Regions from separate parts of the Pseudarthrobacter sp. NBSH8 genome, predicted to be linked through region 2. Evidence: riboswitches for the same ligand, from Rfam matches in the RefSeq annotation. Region 2 holds a riboswitch; the other holds the start of a gene.
What was found. A riboswitch is a leader RNA that binds a small molecule or an ion and turns the genes downstream of it on or off. The one in region 2 is predicted to bind cyclic di-AMP.
Positions count from the first base shown of each region.

Region 1: another riboswitch for cyclic di-AMP. It lies ahead of FYJ92_RS03035 (hypothetical protein); the one in region 2 lies ahead of FYJ92_RS18600 (family 16 glycosylhydrolase).

Region 1 covers NZ_CP043178.1:646,947-654,394, reverse strand. Annotated here, with positions in the region: gene FYJ92_RS03055 (histidine phosphatase family protein) at 1-453, opposite strand, end outside; gene FYJ92_RS03050 (winged helix-turn-helix domain-containing protein) at 547-1,413, opposite strand; gene FYJ92_RS03045 (response regulator transcription factor) at 2,037-2,777, shown strand; gene FYJ92_RS03040 (HAMP domain-containing sensor histidine kinase) at 2,871-4,334, shown strand; cyclic di-AMP (ydaO/yuaA leader) riboswitch at 4,411-4,587, shown strand; gene FYJ92_RS03035 (hypothetical protein) at 4,593-5,303, shown strand; gene FYJ92_RS03030 (HAD-IA family hydrolase) at 5,344-6,042, opposite strand; gene upp (uracil phosphoribosyltransferase) at 6,080-6,730, opposite strand; gene FYJ92_RS03020 (phosphatase PAP2 family protein) at 6,773-7,448, opposite strand, start outside.
Region 2 covers NZ_CP043178.1:4,002,428-4,009,875, reverse strand. Annotated here, with positions in the region: gene FYJ92_RS18610 (lipopolysaccharide biosynthesis protein) at 1-811, opposite strand, end outside; gene FYJ92_RS18605 (glycosyltransferase) at 808-1,974, opposite strand; gene FYJ92_RS18600 (family 16 glycosylhydrolase) at 2,104-3,213, opposite strand; cyclic di-AMP (ydaO/yuaA leader) riboswitch at 3,217-3,366, opposite strand; gene FYJ92_RS18595 (NeuD/PglB/VioB family sugar acetyltransferase) at 3,519-4,154, opposite strand; gene FYJ92_RS18590 (DegT/DnrJ/EryC1/StrS aminotransferase family protein) at 4,151-5,314, opposite strand; gene FYJ92_RS18585 (LuxR family transcriptional regulator) at 5,512-7,448, opposite strand, start outside.

The sequences.
Region 1 (7,448 bases), 710 kb from region 2:
TTCCAGCACCGTGAGGGCGCTGGTGGGGTAGCGTGTGGCGGCGTCCATGTAGGCGTCGTGGTTTGAGTCGCGTGCGGCCAGGTGCATGGCGAGGTCCTGGACGCCAGGCATATGCGAGATGAGCATCAGCGTGGTCACGGTGTCAGGCACATGGTTGACCACGGCGAGCATCCGCAGCGCAGAGGCGGCGTAGAGGCCGTCCTCAAGTTTCGGCGTCGGGGCCTTATCCCCCAGCTCGGAGCACACCCAGGTGCAGGTCTGGCGGGTGCGAAGCGCGCTGGAACACAGGATGAAGTCCGGGAGGATACCGTGCTTGACCAGCCACTTGCCGGCCAGGGGCGCCTCGCGGTGGCCCCGCTCCTCCAGCGGCCGCTCATGATCCGCCACGCCGCCGGGCCAGTCGGCCTTGGCATGCCGCATGATCACCAGGCGTTTGATGTGGTGGTCGCTCATCCCCCAAGCCTAGACCCGCAGGACCCACGGCGCCGCCCTCGAACAACAGGCACAGAGGGGTCGTGCCGCCTTAGCGCGGTACTGAAGTAAGGACTAGATCGAGTATTCCGGAGCGGCCCAGACAATCACTTCGGGGTGCTCGTAGAAGCGGTAGCCCTGGCCGCGGACTGTGCGGACGGTGTTGGCGAGGCGGCCCAGCTTGGAGCGGAGCCGGCGGATGTGGACGTCGATGGTGCGCTCGTTGGGGACTTCCTCGGCGTTGCGCCACAGGCCCTCGAGCAGCTCATCGCGGCCAACCGTGCGGGTGCCGTTTTCCACCAGGTAGTTCAGGAGTTCGAATTCCTTGAAGGTCAGATTCAGGGACTCGCCGTCAAGGTGGACTTCTCGGCGGGCAAGGTCGATCAGGACGCCGGACGGACGCGGGTCCTGGGGCTGCTGAAGCCGGGCAGTCTCGGTGCGCTTCTGTGCATTCACGGTGGGGTCACCAAAGGTGGACCGGACGACGTCGAGCGCGGAACCTGGGGTGCCGGCCGGGGCCACGGCAACGGCCGCGTAGCTTTCGGCGCCGGTCACGAGTGACTGTGCGTAAGTGCGGATTTCCTGGGCAAGCTTGGCAATGGAGGTTCCAGCAGCCGCTGCGGTTTCCTCATCGATGCCCATGTAGAGGACAAATCCACGGGCAACGGTGTCGTTGGCGACGGGCCGCACGGCGTTTGGACCAGCGATAACCGGGGTGGGCGCGGTCAGCGGCGGGGCATCGGCAGGCTGGACAGCGCGGAGCTGGCCGTAGGAATTCGGATTGTAGCCTTGCGGTGCGTAGCCGGGGGCAGGAAAGCTGGCGCCGGGGGTTGCCGGGACGAACGCCGGCCGGGCGCCGAAGCCTTGGCGGAGGCCGGAGGCCTGGCCCGCCTTGCCTGCGTTACGGACGGAGATATGGACGTATCCGGATGCAACTGACATGAATGCTTACCTCAATGTGAATGGCCGTCATCGCGGCTCGAATGCTGAATTTCCCCGCAATGAGATCTGGGGAGGGCGCCCTACGCTGGGCTTGGGGGCGCTGGGCTTGGGGGCGAATGCCTAGGAACTTCGTGGGGTCTGAAGGTCAGGCGTGCATTCGACAACAGCGCATATCGGCAGCAGCGGATGTGCTGGGCCAATATTCTGCGGCTGCAGGTGCTGTTGAGTTCTTGTTCACAACTCAAAGTGTGCAACGTAACAATGAGAACTTGCAAGTAACAATGGGTGCTTTGTTCCGCATAGTGAGACAGAATACGGATTTGTGTCATGGATCACCATTCTGATATGACGACAAAATGGCGGTTGTTGTCCGTCAAGGGTGCGCAAATAGCCCCTCGTGGCGAACAATCTTCGTCCACTCGCGGTTTTAAGCCCTTGAAATTCACTGCGGCATGGCTTGCTGAAATTGCTTGCTGCCTTTTGCCGCCTGTCCAGCGGAAACGGCTCCGGCCCGCCCATTATCTGCACCCATCCCTGATCACTCAGCTCGCTACGCTGGGATTCACAGCGTGCGCACAGGAACCCCATAGCGCGGGCTAACCGAATGATCGGAGAGTTGTCCCATGGCCACTTCGCACTCCATGACCAACAACCTCCCGCAGCTGACCCACCCGGACGGCTCCCCCATCCGTGCCCTGGTGGTTGACGACGAACCCAGCCTCTCCGAACTGATGAGCATGGGGCTGCGCATGGCCGGCTGGTCTGTTGCCGTTGCCGCCGATGGCCCCGAGGCCGTGAAGCTCGCCAAGGAGTTCCGCCCGGACGTCCTGGTGCTGGACGTGATGCTGCCGGGCTTCGACGGCGTTGAGCTGCTGGGCAGGATCCGCGCCTTCGCCCCAGAGGTGCCTGCCCTTTTCCTGACCGCCAAGGACGCCGTCCAGGACAGGATCCTGGGCCTCGCGGCCGGCGGGGACGACTACGTGACCAAGCCGTTCAGCATGGAGGAGGTCCTGCTGCGGCTGCACCGCCTGGTCCAACGGTCCGGCGTTGCCGCGATGGACACAGCCGAACTTGTGGTGGGCGATCTTGTCCTCAACATCGACACCCGCGAAGTGACCCGTGCGGGCGATGACCTCCAGCTCACGGCCACCCAGTTCGAACTGCTCCGGTATCTCATGGAGAACCCCAAACGCGTCATCAGCAAGGCCCAGATCCTTGACCGCGTCTGGAACTACGACTTCGGCGGCCAGGCCAACATCGTGGAACTCTACATCTCATATCTGCGAAAGAAAGTGGATGCCGTACATCCGCCCATGATCCACACTGTGCGCGGCGCCGGATACGTCATCAAGCCGGCGGACTAGGCCGTGTCCTCACCGCGAGCAACCCCAACACCGGCCCGGAGCTGGCTGAAACCTGACACGTGGCATCTGCGCACGCGACTGATCCTCTTGGCCATGGCGCTGCTGGTTGCCATCTGCGGCGCCGTGGGCCTGTTCAGTTACGCTTCCATGGACTCCTTTCTGACCGGCCAGCTGGATGAACAACTGAGCCAGGCAGCCAAACTTTCGAACGGTCCTGGCCGTCCGGGCCTGGGCGGATTCAACGGCCGGACAGACCCGCTCGACGCCCGCGGGCAGAGCGTGGGAACGCTGAATGCACGGATTCTGGACAGCCAGATCCCCAGCGGCGGCTTCCTGAACTCGGACACAACACGCCTGGCGCTCGACGCGGAAGACAAGCAAACCCTAATGGCGCTGACCCGGAACGGCTTTCCTGTGGACCGTTCGCTGTCCCACGGGGATTACCGGATTGTGGCCGTGGAAACCGGCTACGGCGATGTCCTGGTCACGGGACTTCCGCTCGCTGCCAAGGAGAGCACGCTGGCGTCGCTGGTCTGGACTTTTGTGTTCGTTTCCCTTGGCGGCCTGGCGCTGATCGGGCTGGCAGGAACCGTGCTCATCCGGCGCACCATGAAGCCGTTGGAGCAGCTTTCCGAGGTGGCAACCCGGGTGGCCCGGCTCCCGCTGGACGCGGGCGAGGTGGCACTCGCGGTGCGCGTCCCGGCGTCGAACTCCAACCCCGGAACCGAAGTGGGCAGCGTAGGGCACGCCCTCAACCTGATGCTGGACAACGTGGCCAGTGCCCTCGAGGCGCGGCAGCGGAGCGAGACCAAAGTGCGGCAGTTCGTTGCAGACGCGTCCCACGAACTGCGCACGCCGCTTACCGCCATCCGCGGATACACGGAGCTGATGCGGATGACCGAGGACTTCACACCGGACGGTCGGAAGTCCCTGGCCCGTGTCCAGAGCCAGTCCGAGCGCATGACCACCCTGGTGGAGGACCTGCTCCTGCTGGCCCGTCTCGATGAGGGACAGCCCCTTAAGCTCAGCGAAGTTGATCTCACTCAACTCGTGATCGAAACCGTCAGTGACGAGAAAGTCATAGCTCCGGACCACCGCTGGCGCCTTGAACTGCCTGACGAACCGCTCGCCGTCACCGGTGATGCTTCCCAACTGCGTCAGGTGCTGGTCAACCTGCTCTCCAATGCGCGCAAGCACACGCCACCCGGAACCACAGTGGTCACCGCTGTCACGAAGTCTGACGATGGCGCCGCGGTGGTGACGGTAACGGACGACGGCGGCGGCATCCCTGCGGAGTTCGTGGACCACGTTTTCTCCCGGTTTGCCCGCGCAGACGCGGCCCGCAAGGCCACGGCACCGGCCTCGGGCGCCGGGGCGTCGGAGGGCACCAGCGGCCTGGGCCTGTCCATTGTCCAGTCCATCATGGAGGCCCACGGCGGGAGCGTGGCAGTGACATCGCGGGCCGGGCGGACAGAGTTCGCCCTACACTTTCCTGCCGGTGCCGCGGCCCGCGCAGCCGAATCCCGAATGCCGCAAGGCGACACGCCATCGTCGTGACTCCTGTTACCAAAATGAGACTTAAGCGTCCAGCTCCTGTACCGTAGAAAAGGTGCGGATCCCGATTGGGCCGCATATCCGGATGACGCCAAGCTCTGCCGCTTCCCGGATTCCGTTTTCAGAGGCAGAGGCGGGGGACCCACCGTCCCGGGCACCAAGAGCCCTTTGGGGTTAAGTCAACACGTGATTGTGCCGTGTGGCCGGATGCCCTCATCCGAACCCGACAGCTAACTCCGCAGGTGTGAGAGGCGATCCATCATGTCTGAATTCAAGGTAGAAACACGCCCGCAGGGCGACCCAAAGTCCGGCAGCCACCGCAAGCAGACCCGCGTCGGTGCAGCTATGTCCCCACTGTCCAAGGCGGCCCGGATTCCCTCCGTGGGCCAGCGCGTCGCCGTGTTTGCGACGGCCTGCGCCCTCCTGGTCGGCGTCAGCGCCGCAGCACACGCTTCCGAATCCGCGTCGCTTGCAGCCAGCGCGGACCAGTCCGCCGAAGAAGCCAGCGCCCAGTCGACGCTGAGCTTCGAAGCAGCCCAGATCCAGACCCCGGCCGAGCCGGAAGCTGCACCGGCCGAGATCAACGTAGCGCCCCAGGCTGCCGAACCCGCACCCGCCCCGGCACCGGCTCCCGAGCCTGTCCCGGCACCTGTTGTGGCCGTCAACGACCCCGCAGGAGCCCAAGCCTACGCCGCCGGACAACTGGCGACCTACGGCTGGTCCGCTGACCAGATGCAGTGCCTGCAGACGCTGTGGACCAAGGAATCCGACTGGACCACCACGGCCACCAACGCCAGCAGCGGCGCATACGGCATCGTCCAGTCGTTGCCCGCTGAGAAGATGGCGAGCGCCGGCGGGGACTACCTCACCAACTACCGCACGCAGATCAACTGGGGCCTGAACTACATCCAGGAGCGCTACCAGTCACCGTGCGGCGCCCTGAATTTCCACCTGTCGCACAACTGGTACTAGGCCGACTCGAGTCCCCCCGGGCCGGCGTTAAAGGCAGGCGTCAAAGCCGGAAAGAAATGATCTGCCGGCCCGCAGCGTCCGGTTCCACGGAGACTGTCACTGCACGGTAGTCCGGGATGTGGAGCACTCCTGCCGGCAATTCGCCCGTGTTGGGGCCCACGGCCACAGTCCGGATCCCCGCAGCAACACCGGCCGCGATTCCGGCGGGTGCATCCTCGAACACAAGGGCATCCGCCGGCTGCACGCCCAGCAGCCCGGCTGCCTTCACATACCCTTCCGGGTGCGGCTTGCCCCGTGTGACCAGTTCCGCCGTCACGACCGTGGCTGGCATGGCGAGTCCCGCGGCGTCCATGCGGATGTCTGCAAGGGTCCTGTCCGCTGAGGTCACCAGTGCCACGGCCTCGGCCGGGAGGCTTCGAAGCAACTCGGCAGCCCCAGGCAACGCGACGATACCGGAAGTCCGCACCCTTTCCATGGCGCCGAGTTCGGCAGTGAGCGCCACAACGTCGGCTCCGGCCGGTGCGAACCGGCGCATCGTATCCGCGGCCTGGATGCCGTGCGAAGTGCGCAGGATTTCGGCGATGTCCAGACCGTACCGGGCTGCGAATTCTCCCCATACCTCTTCTACCACTGCCGTGGAGTCCACCAGCGTGCCGTCCATATCGAAAAGGACGGCACGACAGGTCAGCGTTCGCGTGGCGGCAGGTGTTCGTGTGGCGGCAGGTGTGGGGATGTTCATGCTGCCTATTTTGCCTTACACGCCACGGGCTTAGGCGTCACGGCCCGGGATGTAAGCCGGCAATGCCGTACAGGCGGTCGCCGGCGTCGCCGAGCCCCGGAACAATGTAGGACTTCTCGTCGAGCCGTTCGTCGATGGACGCCAGCACGATAGTAACGTTCGCTTCGGCAAGCTCCTCTTCGAGCTTGGCCAGGCCTTCCGGCGCGGCCAGGAGGCAGATGCACGTGACGTCTGAGGCGCCACGCTTAAACAGGAACTTGATGGCTTCGCGCAGGGTTCCGCCGGTGGCAAGCATGGGATCCAGCACAAAGATCTGCCGGTCCGTCAGGTCTTCCGGGAGCCGCTCCGCGTAGGTGATGATGTCCAGAGTTTCCTCGTCGCGGGCCATGCCCAGGAAACCCACCTCAGCGGTGGGGACCAGTTTGGTCATGCCCTCGAGCATGCCGAGCCCGGCGCGCAGGATGGGAACCACCAGCGGCGTGGGCTTGGTGAAAGCGGTGCCCACGGTGGTGCTGACGGGCGTCTCAATTGTGACCGGCTGGGTGCGGACCTCGCGGGTGGCTTCGTAGGCCAGGAGGGTCACCAGCTCTTCCGTCAGCTGCCGGAAGACCGGCGACGGAGTGTTCTTGTCCCGCAGGACGGTGAGCTTATGGGCGACCAGCGGGTGGTCCACAACGAGAGTGCGCATGCGTCAAAACTATCACCCACGCGGGCAGCCTCCGGCCGGGAATCAGCTCGACGGATCATCCCGCAGGACGGGGTGTTCGAACGTCGGTGCCGGGCCCGCGTGCTCGCGTTTCCGCAGCACGTGGAACAGCCGGTGCGCCAGGATCACGATGCCCACCCAGGCAAGGCCCAGGAACCAGCCGGCCATCACATCCGTCAGCCAGTGGTGGCCCAGAAACACCCTGCTCAGGCCCATGGCGATGATGAAAATCACCCCGGCGCTGATGGCCGTGATGCGCGCCCACAGCATTTCGAACTGGAGGCACATGACGTACAGCACGACACCGATCACCACCGTCGTGTTGAGGGTGTGGCCGCTGGGAAAGGACGGTGAAGTCTCGTAAGGCGGGACCGCTTCGGAGTGGTCCGGGCGGGTACGGCCAACCAGGCGCTTGCCCACCGTGGTTGCCACTGTGGAGACAGCCGCGGCCCCGCCCACCAGGATGATCGGCCGCCAGGTCCGGCTCAGGAACGTCAGCCAGCCGGTCAGTAAGCTGGCCAGGATGGGCATGCCGATGCCCCCGCCGATGTTAGTAAAAGCGGTTACCCCGGCATCCAGTGCCGGGTTCCGCAGGCTCTGCGACAGCTCCAGCGCGGGCAGGTCCAACGAGGTCAATCCTGCGTCATCCACTACGTTGTCGTAGACCTCAGCACCCAGCAGTGCCAAGATGACCACCAGC
Region 2 (7,448 bases):
TCGAGAGGACAAAGAAGACGTTGAGGATCAGGGCTTCGGGAAGCCGGAAGGCCAGTGTGTAGTAGCCCAAAGCCTGCGCGCCCAGCAGCAGACCAATGATGAGGTAGTCGACGTCGAAAATCAGGCGGGCAAGCAGACTGCTTCCCGCTACAGGCGCCCCATAGGCGATGTTGGCCCGGAGAGCATCTCTGCCCACGCGCCAGATCTGCCAAGGGGCGTTTTTGCGGACCAGAAACCAGCAAGTGACGGCATAAGCAACGGACCCGGCCGCCGTACCCACGGCCAGTGACCACGCGCCGTTGCCCGCAAAGGCCAGGACCAGGGTCACGGTTCCCATGGTGGCAGCCCGGACCACGGGTGCCAGGGTCAGGGGCTTGAACTTCAGATCCCGTCGCAGCAGGGCTTCCGGGACCGCGCCGAAGGACGTGGCCAACACAGAGATCCCCAGTACTTGGACCAGTGGCCCCACACCTGGCAGATTGAAGAGGCTGGCAATCCACGGCCCGGCCAGGACGATGGCGGTGGCGAGCGCACCACCGAGCAGCACGGAAATCAGCAGGGCGGACCGTGCCATGACTCCGGTTCGTGGCAGATAGACGAGCGCCTGGGCCACACCGGCGTCGGCAATGGTCTCGGCATACGCCATAAGGACCAGGGCCAGCGCCACCAGGCCGTACTCCTCGGGGGACAGGAGTCGCGCCAGAATGATGGTGGTGATCAGGACGATTACCCTGCCGGAGATGAATGCCAGCCCCTGCCACACTGCTCCGCGGACGCCTGCGCGGGTCAGATCACCGGGAGCGAGGCTCATGCCGGGGACCTTCCGTGCAGGATGCCGGCGGAATCGGACTTGATTGCCTTGCCGATCTCATCCGCATATTCCTGGGCCACCGTCCGCCACGTTCGGAGGGAGGCTTCGTCCGCTCCCGGGCGGTGCCATCCGCGCGTCGTCAACCGCCGCACGATGTGATCGGCGAACTCCTGCGGGTCAGGTGCAACGGTGAGCAAAGGGTGGGCAGCTTGCTCGCGGGCGGCCACGGGCGTCGCAACGACGGGAAGGCCAGCGGCCAGGGCTTCCCGGACAGAGTTCCGGATGCCTACCCCGTGCTCATCGGGAAAGACGGCGACGTCGGCGGAGTGGAAGACCTCCAGAACCGACGGCACGTTGGCCAGGACATCCACCCTCGGGCCAGCCAGTGCGCGGACGGAGGGTGCGGGTCGTCGCCCGGCGAGTACAAACCTGGCATCCGGAACCTGTTGCCACACCAGCGGGGCAATTTTGTTGATCAGAACGCCCACGCTGTCGACATTGGGGCCGTAGTTCAGACTGCCGACAAAACAGGCCACGGGACTGCCTGCTGTGGAGGCCCGACGCGTCGACCGTTCGGCGCCGTTGGGGATACTCCTGGCGGGCCGCGCGAGATGCTCGGACCATGAGACGGCATCCTGGGCTCCCACGGTGAGGAGCCGCGCACGCGGCGGCAGCCTCCGCTCGGACCGCACGGCAAGGAATTCCCTGAAGCGGTATGCGGGCCACAGCGCGTGGGCAACGGATGTCTCCATCGCGGCACGGATGGACCATGGATCCACCGTCTGCAGGACCAGGGGCCCGGTTACGGAGTGGGCGAGAAACAGGGCATGCGGACCGTGGATCAGGGTGGCTTCGTGGGCAGCTGAAAGTTTAGCCGCGGTGGTGTGCGCTTTGGCGGTTGAGCGTTGGTGCTTTCCGAAGCCAGTGAGGCCGCCGAGTGACAGTATGGCGGCCCAGCCGCGTCGACGGGTGGGCATCACGTGAACGGTGTTGCAGCGAGTGCGAATTTCGGCCGGCACATCCACCGGCCCCGCGAAGGTTAGGAGCGTCACAGCTATGTCCGCGGGCAGGTTCCGCAAGACCTCGAATGGGATCATGGAACTGCCGTCCCCCAGCATGGGGTCGCGGTTGGGCACGCTTTCTGTGATGTACAGAAGCTTCATTGCAAGAGTTTACGTTGCGGGTGCGGTGTTCTGCCTGAATGGCGGCAACAACTGCGGCTTTACACAAAATTAAAGAAAGCGAACGACGGCAGGATCCCCCCGCCGTCGTCCGCTCACATGATGGCGGTACTACTTCCAGGCGCGCACGTAATCAACCTGGACCTGTGACGCGGCACCATAGGCAGCTGGGGAGCTGCCTGAGGCGCCGACGTTGAGGATGATGTACTGCGGTGCACCGCCGTCGTCGGTGGCGTAGGACTTCACCTTCACGCCGTCGAAGTAGACGTCAGCCGAGTTGGCGGTCCGGTGCAGCCCGAAGGTGTGGAAGTCGTTGCCCCAGTTGCCGGGAACCGTGCCCTGGTTGTGGGCTCCCGTCGTCGAGTGGTAATTGACGGTCATCTTTCCGCTCAAAACCTCTGCGATGTCGTTCTCACCGTTGGTAGGCCATTTCTGACCATTGGTCCAGAATGCGGGCCAGTTGTAGAGGTTTGTGCCGTCGCCGGGAAACTTGATCCGGGCCTCGACGTAACCTGTCGTGAATTCGTAGCCAGTGGTGGCCCCGCCCTTGGGGTTGGTTGAAACCAGCGCACCCGAGGTGGACGAATTGAGGGAGAGGACAAGGTTGCCGCCGCCGACGGAAACGTTGCTGGGGCTGGTGGTGACCTTGTTCATGGTGCCGCAGGTGGGGGAGAACCAGCAGTTGGACCATTTGGCCGTGTCCAGGGCCGTGCCGTTGAATTCGTCGGCAAAAGCCATCGTCCATGCGCCGGGGACACCTACAGGCATGGCGCCGGTTGTCCCGGTTGATGCAAGGAGTGCAGGGGCAGGGGCCGGTTCTGGTGCAGCCGTTGTCGTCGCTACCGGGGCGGGTGCGGGAGCAACCGCAGGCTCTTCAGGCGCAGGCGCAGGCGCCGTGGTCGGATCGGGGGAGGGGTCCGTGGCCGGCAGCGGTGCCGGAACAGCGTTGGTGTCGCGCGTGACCTGTCCCGGAGCCTGGTCACGCTTGGACGTGTCCGCGACGCGGTTCAATTCGGCACTCTGCGGTGCCTGGTCGGAGACCTGGCCGAGGGATACGACTCCCAGCAGGGCGGCAAGAGCGGCCGCGGTCAGCGACATGTTGCGCTTGGACTTGGCACGGACCGCGGACTTCTTCAGCACAGACCGTCGCTGGGTGGGCGACGCGGCTTCGTCAGAATATGGGCGCGCGTGAGTGCGCGGCTGATCATTGGATGCAGACATAAGTGATTGCCTCTCAACGCCTGCGGAGTTAGCTGTCGGGTTCGGATGAGGCCATCCGGCCGCGTAAAGCGGCTCCACCCCTAGGGTCGGCTTAATGCCGTGCCCGGACACTCTGGGTCCCCCGCCTCTGCCTAAGTATGTTGTGGATTCCGGGCAGCGGCAGAGCTTGGCGTCTGCCCGGTTTTGGGCCTGGAAGGTCGGCCCACCTGATCGACCGTACACGACAGGATTCGATTAATCACAATCGGGTAACGGAACTCTCAGTTGCGGTGCGTCCCCTTGCGCCCGGCGGCAGTTGCCGTGTGCTAGCGCTGTTCGATGGGGTGGGCCGGGACGCCGACCCACGTTTCGCCATCGGGCACGTTGCTCAGAACGGCGGCACCCATACCAACCGTGGCGTAGGCCCCCACCGAAGTCCGTTCACGGACGCTGCAGTTCAGCCCGAGGTAGGCCGCCCGACCAATCCGGACTCCCCCGCCCAGCGACACGCCGGCGGCGAACGTCGCGAAGTCAGCCACGTCGTCGTCGTGCGTAAAAGTCACGGAAGGCATTGCCACAACATGGGTTCCGATCGTGACGGAGGCCGTCAGGGACACGTTCTTCAGGAGAATGCTGCCGCGGCCGATCCGGCAGCCCTCCGGGCACTCCACGGTGGGATCGATCGCAGTGGCGTAGCGGGCATCGCGCAGGCCCAGGGCGGCCAAGCGTTCCACTACGGCTTCCCGGGACTTTCCGGACGCCAGGCACACCAGCACCAGCGCATGGGTGAACTTGGGGGCATCGTCAATGGTTCCCAGCACCGGCGCGCCGTCCACAGTGACGCCGGCCATTTCCCTGTTGTCGTCGAGCAGCCCGACCACGTCGTACTGACCGCTGGCACGGACCATGGTCAGAACTTCCCGGGCCAGCCCGCTGGCGGCGACCAGAACCAGTTCGCTCACCGGGGCATCCCGGCAGCGACCCGGACGCTGTTCATGACCCGGTTCAGGCTCACGTTGTCCAGACTGTGGAAAATAGGGAGTACCAGCGTCCGGTCGGTCAGCCGTTCCGTGTTCTGGAGCCCTGCGTTGCCCGTTCCGCGCCAGCGATAGGCAGGCTGTCGGTGCGCCGCCATGGTGCCGCGGCGCGCTGATATGCCGCCCTCGGCCAGGCGGGCCAGGAGCCCTTCACGGTCCGTCGCGAAACTGGGTAGGACTTCGAGCCAGAATGACTGGAAGTTGGTGGTCCCGTATGGTGGATCGGCCACAAACCGGAGTCCGGATAGGCCGGAGAGGCCTGCCTCATACCTCGCGGCGATTTCCCGGCGGCGAGCCACTATCCCGGCCAATCTCCCCAGCTGCACGATGCCGATGGCGGCCTGCAGATCCGTCATCTGGTAGTCGAAGCCGACTTCGACATACACCTCCGGCGCAGTCGGGCGGGCCCTGCCACGGTCCGCCGACGGCACGCTCAGGGAGTGGCCGCGCAGGCTCCTGGCCCGGGCCGCCCAGTCTGCCCGGTGGGTTGTCAGCATGCCACCCTCGCCCGTGGTCACCAGGTTGTCCCGGTGGAACGACCACACGGCAATGTCCGCCCCCGTGCCCACGGGCCTGCCCTTGTATTCTGAGCCAACAGCCGAGCCAGCGTCTTCGATCACGATGATTTCGTGGCGATCGCACAACTCGCTGACGGGGTCCAAGTCAACCGGCATGCCACCCTGGTCCACCACGATCACGGCCCGCGTGTCAAGGGTCAGTGCGGCCCGGAGCGCAGGTGCGGTCACGGTGCCGGTGGCCGGATCCACGTCGCAGAACACGGGCCGGGCCCCGACATATGTCACCGCATTCGCGGCGGCGATGAAGGCCAGCGATGGAACAACCACGTCGTCCCCGGGGCCGATACCGGCCACCACCAGGGCCAGGTGCAGCGCGGTGGTGCTGCTGGAGGTCGCCACCGCGTGGCGCACCTCCTGGACGGCGCTGAACTTCGTCTCGAATGCCTGGACCTTCGGCCCCTGGGTCAGCATGCCGGAGGCGAGGACCTCCGCCACGGCGCGGGCTTCGTCCTCGCCGAGCCAGGGTTCCATGACGTTGATGCGGGCCAGGACGGTTTCAGCCGTCATCTGGCACCGGCCTTCGCGGCGGCCGTTCTCATGTCCGAGTCCTTCCCACATTCGCCCCGGGGAGTGCGCAGTTCGTACTGCAAAATTAGTCTGCCGGGTGCCGTTCCGGTGCGGAAAGCCGGCTGCCGTGTGGGCATCGGCCCGGAACAATGCGGGAACTGCGGGTACCTGCAGGGCGTTTGTGCCCGGTTGGAGGGCTAAAGGATGGAAAGGATTAGTGGTTCCTTGGCCTGTGTGGCTTCCATGCCGGCAGCGAGGGCCGTCAGCTGCGCGCGTGATTCCACTCCGAGCTTCCGGTAGATCGCGGTGAGGCGCACTTCTACGGTCCGGACGGAGACATACAGGGTGGCCGCGATTTCCTTGTTCCTCATCCCGCGGGCCACCATTTGGGCCAATACGCGTTCGTGGTCTGCAAGCATCAGGATCGCGGGGCTGACGAGCGCACCTGCTGATGCCACTCGTTCGTCAAGCAGCAGCGAGTCGACGTGCTGGGCCCAGGCGCGGGCACCAGCTTCGTCGAACATCACTTTCGCTCGGAGCAGCAGGTCCCGGGCGCTCCGGAGGCGGCCTAAGGTGCCAAGCCGTTCGGCGTAGCACAGCACGGTCCGGGCGCGTTCCAGCAGTGATTCCTGCGGGTTCCTGCCAGCGAGTGCGTCACTGAAAAGCTGCAGTGACTGTTCACCGTCCGCCAGCATGGCCCGGCTCCGGGCAACAGCCGTCATGAGCCACGGGGAACGCAGGCCAACTGCCTGGCTCTCCAGATGCCACAGTGCTTGGGCGGCTTCCCTGTGCCGGCCAAGCCTGACCAGGACTTCCACCAAATCGGCCGCGCACCGGAGCAGTGTTGGGTTGCTGAAGGCCTGGCCTATTTCCGCTGCCCGGGACAGCTGCGCGAACGCCTCGGCGAGGTTGCCGCGCATGAGGGCAAAATGGCCCTGGCACGCGGCCAGCTGCGCCGTGACCGCGGGATGGCTCTCCGCGCCTGAGAAGTGCTGGGATTCTGTTGTGTAGGCGCGGGCAAGTTCCTCGTCTCCGATCGCGTTGGCCCGCCAGATCCGGAAGACGTGCCGCATTCCCCGGTGATATTTGGTTTCCGGTTGCGCGAGCTCAAGATCCTCGATCAGTCTCACCGCTTTCCGGACGTTGCCGGCACGGATTTCGTTGTCCACCGCGAGAAAGTCTGCGGTTTCGCGACAGTTGACTGTGTTTGCCTCCAGGAAGTTCCGCACCCGGGCGAAGGCCTCCTGGGCGGCAATGTGGTGTTCGGAGTAGCTCAGCGCGCGACCCTGCACCAGAAGGACGGCAACTGTTTCGTTCCCGCCGTCGGGCCTGCGGCTCTGCTCCGGCTTCCCGCTGATCACGTCGATGAGTTGCATGGCGCTCTCGGCCATGGCTAGGCCATCGGGGGAGGCGTGGTCCTCGAACTCGCTGGCGCACCGCAGCAGGCTGGTGGCGTCCGCGGGCTCCCAACGGTCCGCGTAATACAGTGCGCCGGCCACGAGCAGGCGGTTTGCGAAGGCCGGATCATGCTGGCCGAGCTCCTTCACCAGCCGGATCACCATGCTGGAGCGCACGGCTCCACCCTGCATGAACTGGATTTCGAAGGCGAGGCCGGTAAGGCGAAGGATCAGGGCTGGGTTCCGTGTCACGCGTTGCGCCCAGTCCAGGTAGCGCTTGGCGTAAACGAATTCTCCTCGGTTCAGCAGCAGTTCGGCTACGGTGGTGAGTCTCGCGGCCGTCTCCGCTTCCCACGGGTTGATGGTCAGTGCCCGTTCGATGTATTCGATGGCAAACGGCACCTCGCCGCTCCGGATCAGGTCAACGGCAAAGCGGAGCAGCCCAAACGGGGTCTGCCGCTCCAGGGCAGTAAAACTCAGGTGCCAGCGGTGGGCGTATGGATCTGCGGGTTCCGCTGCTTCCGCCATGGAACGGTGGCCGGCGGTCCGCATTGCAGGCATCATTGCCGCATAGACGTAGCCCCGAAGCAACTGGTCCCGGATCCGCAGATGCGGCCCGGACCTGCTCACCATGCCATTTGCTAGCAGTTCGTCGATTCCGCCCCACAGCGGGTTGTAGGCCCCTTCCAAGGTGGCGATGTCACTGCGGCAGGATAGGGAAAGCAGGTTCAGAACCT